DNA from 2 places in the Maribacter aurantiacus genome. Region 2 is predicted to be linked to the other one. Evidence: riboswitches for the same ligand, from Rfam matches in the RefSeq annotation. Region 2 holds a riboswitch; the other holds the start of a gene.
The links. Region 2 has a riboswitch for S-adenosylmethionine ahead of FEK29_RS16945 (O-acetylhomoserine aminocarboxypropyltransferase/cysteine synthase family protein). Riboswitches for the same ligand answer to the same signal wherever they lie in the genome.

Region 1 (5,223 bases), on a different contig from region 2:
GCGGGTGAATTCCGGTTGACTTTGCGCCAAAATATATTGATTCCCTATGTAAGAGAGGATGCCATTCCATTTTTCTTCGCGGAACTAAAAAAACTAGGCTTTGCTGAAGCCGGTTATAATAAGGCCTTGGATATTACCGCCTGTCCCGGAACGGATACCTGCAATCTGGGTATTGCGAGTAGTACGGGAATAGCGGAGGAGTTGGAACGGGTAATAAAAGCAGAATATCCACAATATATTGAAAATCCAGATGTGGTCATTAAAATAAGCGGATGTATGAACGCCTGTGGACAGCACAATATGGCCAATATTGGTTTCCAGGGTATGTCCGTTAGAACTAAAGATAAATTGGTGGCCCCTGCCTTACAGGTATTATTGGGAGGTGGAAACGATGGAAATGGAAATGGACGGTTTGCGGATAAAGTAGTTAAGGTGCCTAGTAAGCGAGGACCTGAAGCCTTACGATTGATATTGGACGATTTTGATGCTAACGGCAATGGAAAATCCTTTCCCGATTATTATGCCGGAAAAGGACAAATGTATTTCTACGATTTCTTGACCCATTTATCCAATGTCGATGATCTAACTGCCGATGATTTTGTTGATTGGGGAAATACCGAAAGATATGAGAAAGCTATCGGTGTGGGAGAATGTGCCGGGGTAGTCATCGATTTGATTGCGACATTGCTTTTTGAAAGTAAGGAAAAGATTCAGAATGCCCAGGAGAAATTTGAGGAGGAAAAATGGGCGGCCAGTATTTATTATGCTTATTCCTCTATGGTTAATTCGGCCAAGGCCTTATTGACGTCAGAAAATACCAAAGTGAACACCCACGCCAGTATTATCAAGGATTTCGATGAGAAGTTTGTTGCCAATGGTAGAATCGAGGTTTCGGGTGGTTTTGAGAACATGGTTTTGCAAATCAACAAAAATGAGCCCACGAAAGAATTTGCGACTTCCTATTTGAAAAATGCAAGATTGTTTTTAGAAACCGTTGAAAAGTATAGGGAACGAGAATTAGCGCAAGTTTAAAATGCAGTTTAACAAACAACCCAATCAAAAAACAATCGCAGCGGCAGTAAACACTCCCTTCCAAACGGGGGGGAGGTTAACTGTTGTGGGAGCAGGACCAGGTGACCCTGAATTGATTACCGTAAAGGCAATAAATGCCCTTCAAAGCGCCGATGTAGTTTTGTATGATGCTCTTGTTAACGAAGAGCTTTTAAAATATGCCCCAAAGGCAGAAAGGATATTCGTTGGAAAAATAAAAGGTTGTTACACCTATCAACAGGACCAAATAAATGAGTTGATTGTTTCCAGAGCAAAATCCCACGGACACGTAGTCCGGTTAAAAGGGGGTGATCCCTTTGTTTTTGGACGAGGGGCCGAGGAAATGGAATTTGCAGCTTTCCACGGTCTGGAAACGGCAATGGTTCCCGGAATTTCGTCCAGTTTAAGTGTGCCGGCCTATCAAAATATCCCAGTTACTAAAAGAGGGGCTTCGGAGAGTTTTTGGGTCATTACGGGAACTACAAAACAGCATAAATTATCAGGAGACGTAGCCTTGGCAGCTAAAAGTAATGCTACGGTTGTCATTCTCATGGGAATGTCCAAGTTACCCGAAATTGTTTCTTTTTTTAAAAAGGAAGGGAAGGACGAAACAGCTATTGCCATTATCCAAAATGGTACTTGGAAGGAAGAGAAAATAGCGGTAGGGACTATTTCCAATATAGAAGACGAAGTAAAGAAGAATAGGTTGTCCAATCCTGCCATCATTATTATTGGTGAAGTGGTTGGACATCGGCAAAAGCTTATCGAAATAAAAAAACGATATGTAGATAGTAAAGAGTTAAAAGTTCTAAGTGAATAGATAAAAGATTTTTTTGCCTAAACAGCTAACTCCTAACCACTAAATCCTAATTAAGAAGTATGATAAAAACAGATATTGTAATCATAGGTGCAGGCCCAACAGGATTATTCACCGTATTTGAAGCAGGACTGCTAAAATTAAAATGCCATCTTATCGATGCATTGCCACAGCCTGGTGGTCAGTGCTCGGAGATTTATCCCAAAAAACCGATTTATGATATTCCAGCTTTTCCGGAAATATTGGCGGGTACATTAGTGGATAATCTTATGGAACAGATAAAGCCATTTGAAGCCGGATTTACCTTGGGAGAACGGGCGGAAACCTTGGACAAACAAGAAGATGGCTCCTATATAGTTACCACGAACAAAGGTACACAGCACCATGCACCCGTTGTGGTGATTGCAGGCGGTTTGGGCTCTTTCGAGCCAAGAAAGCCTCCCATTTCCAATATTGTGGATTTTGAGGATAAAGGCGTGGCCTATATGGTTAAGGACCCGGAGGTCTATCGTGGTAAAAAGGTGGTTATTGCCGGTGGAGGAGATTCTGCCCTAGACTGGGCCATTTTCTTGGCCGATGTCGCTTCGGAAGTATCCTTGGTTCACCGTAGAAATGAATTTCGAGGAGCCTTGGACTCTGTTGAGAGAGCATCGGAATTGGCCAAATTGGGTAAAATAAAATTATTCACGGAAGCCGAGGTTAAAAAATTATATGGCGATGAGAAGTTGGAAGCCGTTGTCATCAAACATAACGACACCGAAAAGGGTGAAACCTACCTAGAAGTGGATAATTTTATTCCGCTTTTTGGACTTTCACCGAAATTGGGTCCTATCGGAAATTGGGGATTGGAAATTGAGAAGAATGCTATAAAGGTGAACAATGCCAAGGACTATCAGACAAATATACCGGGAGTTTTTGCCATTGGAGATGTCAATACCTATGAGGGCAAGTTGAAATTGATTCTTTCCGGTTTTCATGAAGCGGCGGTAATGTGTCAGTATGCTTATCAAATCATCAATCCCGGCAAACGATATGTGATGAAATATACTACGGTTGGTGGGGTAGAAGGATTTGATGGCTCCAAAAAAGAGGCTAAAAAAGAAGTGGTACAAAGTATAGCATAGTAATTTTTGAAACGACTAAGGAACCCTTCAAGAATACTAATTGAAGGGTTTTTTGTTATGGAAAAGTCTTTACAAAAATGATTATTTGGTTTTGAACGGGTAGAGCCGTTACTTTGCCCCAGTTCTATTAAAAACTGTATTGTTATCAAGAAAGGTGGAGGGAATAGACCCATTGAAGCCTTGGCAACCCTTGGACTAGTCTGATTTGGTCAGTAGGTAAGTAGGTGCTACGTTCTATCCCGAATGCCATCGGGAAAGATAACCCCAAAAGGCCTAGCCCAAATTCCTATTCTTGATTCCTTACGTTACATTTAAATGATTTAAAATAGGAGGTTATAACGTCCAATATGAAACAGAAATGAGCAATATAAAAGAGGAAATTCAAAAAAGAATTTTGGTATTGGATGGTGCGATGGGCACTATGTTGCAGCAATACAAGTTTACAGAGACGGATTTTCGTGGTGAACGATTTAAGGATTGGCACATAGATGTTAAAGGAAATAACGATATGTTGGCCCTTACGCAGCCAGAAGCTTTGGCGGAGGTACATCGTAAATATCTAGAGGCTGGGGCGGATATCATTGAGACCAATACTTTTTCCAGCACCACCATAGCTATGGCAGATTATGAGATGGAGGATTTTGTCTATGATTTTAATTATGAATCGGCCGTCATCGCCAAAAAAGTTGCCGAAGAATACACATTGACAACACCAGAAAAACCACGCTTTGTAGCAGGTAGTATGGGACCAACGAATAAAACAGCCAGTATGTCCCCAGATGTAAATGATTCAGGTTACAGGGCCATTACTTTTGAGGAATTACGCATAGCGTATAAACAACAAGTAGAAGCCCTTTTGGATGGTGGTGTGGATGTTTTGTTGATAGAAACCATAACGGACACCTTAAATTGTAAGGCCGCTTTATTTGCAATAGAAGAAGTAAAGGAAGAACGAAATATAGACGTTCCAATCATGATAAGCGGGACCATTACGGATGCATCTGGCAGAACGTTAACGGGTCAAACCGCGGAGGCATTTCTTATTAGCGTATCCCATATTCCTTTGTTAACTGTAGGACTCAACTGTGCCTTGGGAGCTAAGGACTTAGTGCCCCATTTAGAGGTCCTTTCCAAGAAGAGTGAGTTCGGAATCTCGGCCCATCCCAATGCCGGACTGCCCAATGCTTTTGGGGAATACGACCAAAATCCGGAACAAATGGCGAGTCAAATTAAGGAGTATTTGGATAAAGGGTTGATTAATATTATTGGGGGTTGTTGTGGAACTACGCCCGCCCATATTAAAGCAATTGCTGATTTGGTTAAGGATTACAAGCCAAGGCCATTAATGGTAGAGCAGGTATAGATATGGAAAGCAAACAAAAAAAATACCTTAAACTAAGCGGTCTGGAACCTTTAGTGGTTACACCAGAAAGTAATTTTATTAACGTAGGAGAAAGGACCAACGTAGCTGGTTCCAAAAGATTTCTGCGACTGATAAAAGAGGAAAAATTTGAAGAAGCATTGGATGTTGCTAGGGAACAGGTAGAAGGAGGAGCCCAGATAATCGATATCAACATGGACGATGGACTGATCGATGGTAAAGCAGCCATGGTCAAGTTTTTGAATTTGGTCATTGCCGAACCAGATATTGCGCGTGTCCCCATCATGATCGATAGTTCCAAATGGGAGATTATCGAAGCAGGTCTGCAAGTGGTTCAAGGTAAATGTGTTGTTAATTCCATTAGTCTAAAAGAGGGCGAAGCGGAATTCATACATCACGCCAAATTGATAAAGCGATATGGGGCTGCGGTCATCGTTATGGCTTTTGATGAAGTTGGTCAGGCGGACAATTACGAAAGACGTATTGAAATCGCCCGACGTTCTTACGATATTCTGGTTAACCAAGTGGGCTTTCCTCCAGAGGACATCATTTTTGACCTGAATATATTTCCAGTAGCTACGGGGATGGACGAACACAAATTGAATGCGCTCGATTTCATAAAAGCTACGAAATGGGTTAGGGAAAACTTACCCTATTGCAGTGTTAGTGGTGGTGTAAGTAATGTTTCTTTTTCATTTCGTGGTAATAATCCAGTTCGGGAGGCCATGCATTCGGTGTTTTTGTATCATGCGATAAAGGCCGGAATGAACATGGGTATCGTAAACCCAACGATGTTGGAGGTATATGACGATATTCCCAAGGACCTTCTGGAGCACGTAGAGGACGTAATG
Region 2 (5,223 bases):
AAAGGCGGCTTCGCCCCAGGCGTGTATCGGCGATTTCTTTTTTGACGATTTCCACCACAACGGCGCCTATTTGTTGAGTTATTTTAGGGCGACGAGCGTTTTCGGGACGCCTAGGCCCAATGGGGATCAGCCCATTGATACGGCATGGTATGACCTTCCGGACCTGGGAACGGAAGACCAGTATCAGTTTTTTCTGGATGCAGGGCCCTTAAAAAATTTAGATCGATTTTTTGAGTACGAAACCGGGGATACCCCAAGGATGGCCATGGACGGCCAGACGGACGATTTCTTTTGGAACGAGTTAAAGGAACATCCCAATTACGATGAGCTTTGGCAAAGCCGGGGACTTATCCAACACTTGAAGGATGTAAAAAACCATGTAGCTACCATGATTGTTGGGGGTTGGTTCGATGCCGAAGATTTGTACGGTCCCTTGGAAACCTACAAAAACATTGAAAAGTATAATAAGGACAACTACAACACCATGGTATTTGGTCCTTGGGACCATGGCGGATGGGCCAGAAGCAGGGGAAAGAACATCGTAGGGAATTATTATTTTGGGGATGGTATTTCCGAATTTTTTCAGGAAAACATTGAGACGAAGTTTTTCCATCATTTTCTCAAAGGCGATGGAAGCATGAATAGTGGACTCCCCGAAGCCTATGTCTTTGATTCCGGTAGGAAGGAGTGGAAACAATACGATACCTGGCCACCTGCCGGGGTCGAGAAGCAGGATATGTATCTGAGCGAAAATCAGGAATTGACCACGGAGAAGCGGGGCGAAACAGGAATACAGTTCGTTAGTGATATTAAAAAACCGGTACCGTATTCGGAGGATATTAAATCGGTTTTCACCCCTAGAAAATATATGACGGACGATCAACGATTCGCCGCAAGAAGGTCGGACGTATTGGTTTTTGAGACCGATGTTTTGACAGAGGACCTTACCTTGGCAGGCGATATTATGGCGAATTTGAATGTTGCCACCACGGGAACGGCTGCGGATTGGATCGTAAAAGTAATCGATGTGCACCCTGCCGATGCCGAAAATCATGAGGAGATGCAGGACCATCTTAAAATGAGCAACTACCATTTGATGGTGCGTAGTGAGGTATTAAGGGGAAGGTTTCGGAACAGTTTCTCAGACCCGGAACCCTTTGTGCCCAATGAAAAAACGGCTGTAAATATTAAGCTTCAGGATGTATTCCATACAATCAAAAAGGGACACAAATTACAGATTCAGGTGCAGAGCACCTGGTTTCCTTTAATAGATTTGAACCCCCAAACGTATGTGGAAAATATTTTTAAGGCGGATGAAACCGACTTTAAGACCCAGACCCATACGGTTTTCACGGATTCCAAGATTGAGTTTACGGTATTACCGTAAGTATTTCAATCCCTCCGATCCGATACTCCGTATCGCGCCACCTCCCTTTACCAAAGGGAGGAGCTTTTTTTGGAACTTAAATTTTCACTTGTTTACTATAAAATTTGCTCCCCTCTTTTGCAAAGAGGGGTGATTCAGCTTTGCTGAATCGGGGAGATTGATTTTTGGTTTGATTTTTTCAATCCCTCCGACCCGATACTCCGTATCGCGTCACCTCCCTTTTCCAAAGGGAGGAGCTTTTTTTGGAACTTAAATTTTCACTTGTTTGCTATAAAATTTGCTCCCCTCTTTAGAAAAGAGGGGTGATTCGGCCATGCCGAATCGGGGAGATTGGTTTTGAGTACAATATTTTCAATCCCTCCGACCCGATACTCCGTATCGAGCCACCTCCCTTTTCTAAAGGGAGGAGCTTGTAAAGTTATTTTTGATTTCTTCTAGTACGGATGGTAAATTTTCAAATACCATTTTGTTTTCAAATCGGATTACCTTCAAACCAAGATTCTCAATGTGCTCGGTCCGTTTTTCATCATGGGTGTGGGCCACTGGATTCATGTGGACTTGCCCATCCAATTCAATGATTAATTTTTCAGAAGGGCAATAAAAATCCACAATGAACCAGTCAATACTGTGTTGCTTGTGGAATTTTCTACCTTCCAATTGTTTTGCTTTCAGATGTTTCCATAAAAAGGCTTCGGCAGAAGTTAACTTTTTTCTAAGCTCTTTTCTTCTGTCCAAAAATTCCTTGCGGTTATGGTGTTTATTAGGCACAACTAAAAATACTAATAATTTGCTCCCCTCTTTAGAAAAGAGGGGTGATTCGGCGTTGCTGAATCGGGGAGATTGACTTGTTTGTTCAAAAATTTCAATCCCTCCGACCCGATACTCCGTATCGCGCCACCTCCCTTTGAAAAAGGGAGGAGCTTTTTTTGGAACTTAAATTTTCACTCGTTTATTATAAAATTTGCTCCCCTCTTTAGAAAAGAGGGGTGATTCGGCGTTGCTGAATCGGGGAGTTTGGTTTTGAGTTTATATTTTCAATCCCTCCGACCCGATACTTCGTATCGTGCCACCTCCCTTTACTAAAGGGAGGAGCTTTTTTTGGAACTTACATTATCAACTTGTTTAGTATAAAATTTGCTCCCTTCTTTTTTAAAGAAGGTTGATTCGGCCATGCCGAATTGGGGAGATAGGGATTTAGGTTAATATTTTCAATCCCTCCGACCCGATACTTCGTATCGCGTCACCTCCCTTTTCCAAAGGGAGGAGCTTTTTTTGGAACTTAAATTTTCACTTGTTTGCTATAAAATTTGCACCCCTCTTTTGCAAAGAGGGGTGATTCGGCCATGCCGAGTCGGGGAGATTGGGATTTTAATTAATATTTTACAATCCCTCCGACCCGATACTCCGTATCGCGCCACCTCCCTTTTTTAAAGGGAGGAGCTTTTTAAGGTTTGCCATAAAGGGAAAGAGGTTTAAACCTATCGTTTCACTAGGGTTTTGTTAAATTTTTGGATTTGATTAGGATTTTAAAAGTTCCTGCCCTTATATTTGCCCCGTTAAGTTCAAACACGTATTGAATAGTTATCAAGAAAGGTGGAGGGATTGGACCCTTTGAAGCCTTAGCAACCCTTGTTCACCCGATTATCGGAAACAAGAAGGTGCTACATTCTACCCCGTTTGGGGAAGGATAACAGTCATCGAAATTTCTTCGATTCACTTTCTTATAACTTTTTGATTTTATCGAACCGCATCGTCGGCAGGTTCGGGTTTGGCTTTTTTAATCAATTTATGATGTCCGCGATCAATCAAGGACTTAACCATTAAAAAACAAAAATCATGAGCAATCAAAAATTAGCAACGAACGCACTTCATGCCGGGCATGACACTACACAATCCGCAGGTACTAGGGCCGTACCTATCTATCAGACATCGTCGTACGTATTCAATAACACCCAACATGCGGCCAATCTATTTTCCTTGGCCGAATTGGGCTTTATTTATACCCGCTTGAACAACCCTACCAACCAGATTCTTCAGGACCGTTTGGCCGCTGTGGAAGGTGGTATCGGTGCGGTGGTATTCTCCTCGGGAACGGCTGCCATTTCTACGGGGTTGTTGACGCTTTTAAAGGCCGGGGACCATATTGTAGCCTCCAGCAGTTTATATGGGGGTACGTTCAACCTGTTGAATGTGACGCTCCCACGTTTGGGAATCCATACGACCTTTGTAGATGCCTCAAAACCCGAAAATTTTGGGAAGGCCGTAAAGGAAAATACCAGGGCTATCTTTGTGGAATCTTTGGGAAATCCAAAACTGGACGTTCTCGATTTAAAGGCTATATCCAAGGAAGCCAAAGCAGCGGGCGTTCCGTTCATCGTGGATAATACGGTAGCCACTCCGGCATTATTAAACCCCATTGAACATGGCGCCAATTTGGTCATCCATTCTTTGACAAAATACATTGGGGGTCAGGGTACATCTTTGGGCGGTGCCATTATCGATGCGGGTACTTTCGACTGGGCCAATGGAAAATTCCCGGAATTTACGGAACCTTCCGCAGGGTATCACGGTTTAGTATATCATGAAGCCTTGGGAGCTGCAGCCTTTACCTTTAAACTGATTTTGGAAGGTCTTAGGGATTTTGGCGGTGCTTTGAGTCCGTTCAATGCCTTTCAAATTATACAGGGATTGGAAACCTTACCCGTGCGTATTAAGCAACATAGTGCGAATGCCTTGGAGCTTGCAGAATGGCTGCAAAGCAGGGACGAGGTCGCTTGGGTAAAATATCCCGGATTAAAGGGCGACGATTATTATGATTTGGCCCAGGAATACCTGCCCAAAGGCCAAAGCGGCTTGGTTACCTTTGGGGTTAAAGGAGGATTTGAAGCGGCCAAAAGCGTGACCGATGCCACCAAAATATTCTCGCTTTTGGCAAATATTGGCGATACAAAATCCCTCATTATCCATCCGGCGAGTACCACACATCAGCAGTTGACGCAAGAACAGCAACTGGGTGCGGGCGTTTCTCAGGATTTGATCCGACTTTCCGTTGGCCTAGAGGATATAGAAGATTTAAAGGCCGATTTGGAACAGGCCTTTGCCGCAGCCAATATCTAGCGGTAAAAGAAACGAGTCAATACACGGCAAAACGCTGATAAATAGATAATTTTGGCATCCTATGCTACATCATTTACATATAAGGGAATATACCACGCTTTCTGGAGTAACCCAGGATATAGAACTGTCCTATGAACTGTTTGGGGCCAAGCTCCATACGGCTCCCATAATTTTGGTGAACCATGCCCTCACGGGGAATTCCAACGTTACGGGAGAAAACGGTTGGTGGTCTGCCTTAATCGGCGATGGAAAATGCATCGATACGAAAAAGTATACCATCCTTTGTTTTAACATCCCCGGAAACGGATACGATAAGTTTGTCATTGAAAATTATAAGGATTTTGTGGCCGGGGATATCGCCCGCATTTTCTTGTTGGGGTTGGAAAAACTGAACATTAAAAAGCTTTTTGCCATCATCGGGGGTTCTTTGGGAGGGGGTATCGCCTGGGAAATGGCGGCCATCAATCCCAATTTGACGGAGCATCTGGTTCCAGTGGCGTCTGACTGGAAATCGACCGATTGGCTCATCGCCAATTGTCAGATCCAGGAACAGTTTCTGGTGAATTCCAAACAGCCCGTACACGACGCCCGTATGCACGCCATGTTGTGCTATCGTACCCCCGAGTCCTTCAAGGAGCGGTTTAAACGCAGTACGAACGAGGAGCTTCAGGTGTTCAATGTGGAAAGCTGGCTGATGCACCACGGGGAAAAGTTACAGG

Region 1: it holds a riboswitch for S-adenosylmethionine, as region 2 does, so the genes downstream of both, FEK29_RS15265 (homocysteine S-methyltransferase family protein) here and FEK29_RS16945 (O-acetylhomoserine aminocarboxypropyltransferase/cysteine synthase family protein) in region 2, are expected to answer to the same signal.

The regions. Positions count from the first base shown of each region.
Region 1 covers NZ_VBUK01000011.1:19,398-24,620, forward strand. The annotation lists gene FEK29_RS15250 (HEPN domain-containing protein) at 1-1,032, shown strand, start outside; gene cobA (uroporphyrinogen-III C-methyltransferase) at 1,034-1,870, shown strand; gene FEK29_RS15260 (NAD(P)/FAD-dependent oxidoreductase) at 1,930-2,991, shown strand; SAM riboswitch class I at 3,131-3,256, shown strand; gene FEK29_RS15265 (homocysteine S-methyltransferase family protein) at 3,350-4,354, shown strand; gene metH (methionine synthase) at 4,357-5,223, shown strand, end outside.
Region 2 covers NZ_VBUK01000014.1:61,517-66,739, forward strand. The annotation lists gene FEK29_RS16935 (CocE/NonD family hydrolase) at 1-1,387, shown strand, start outside; gene FEK29_RS16940 (endonuclease domain-containing protein) at 1,784-2,122, opposite strand; SAM riboswitch class I at 2,966-3,081, shown strand; gene FEK29_RS16945 (O-acetylhomoserine aminocarboxypropyltransferase/cysteine synthase family protein) at 3,224-4,504, shown strand; gene thrA (bifunctional aspartate kinase/homoserine dehydrogenase I) at 4,566-5,223, shown strand, end outside.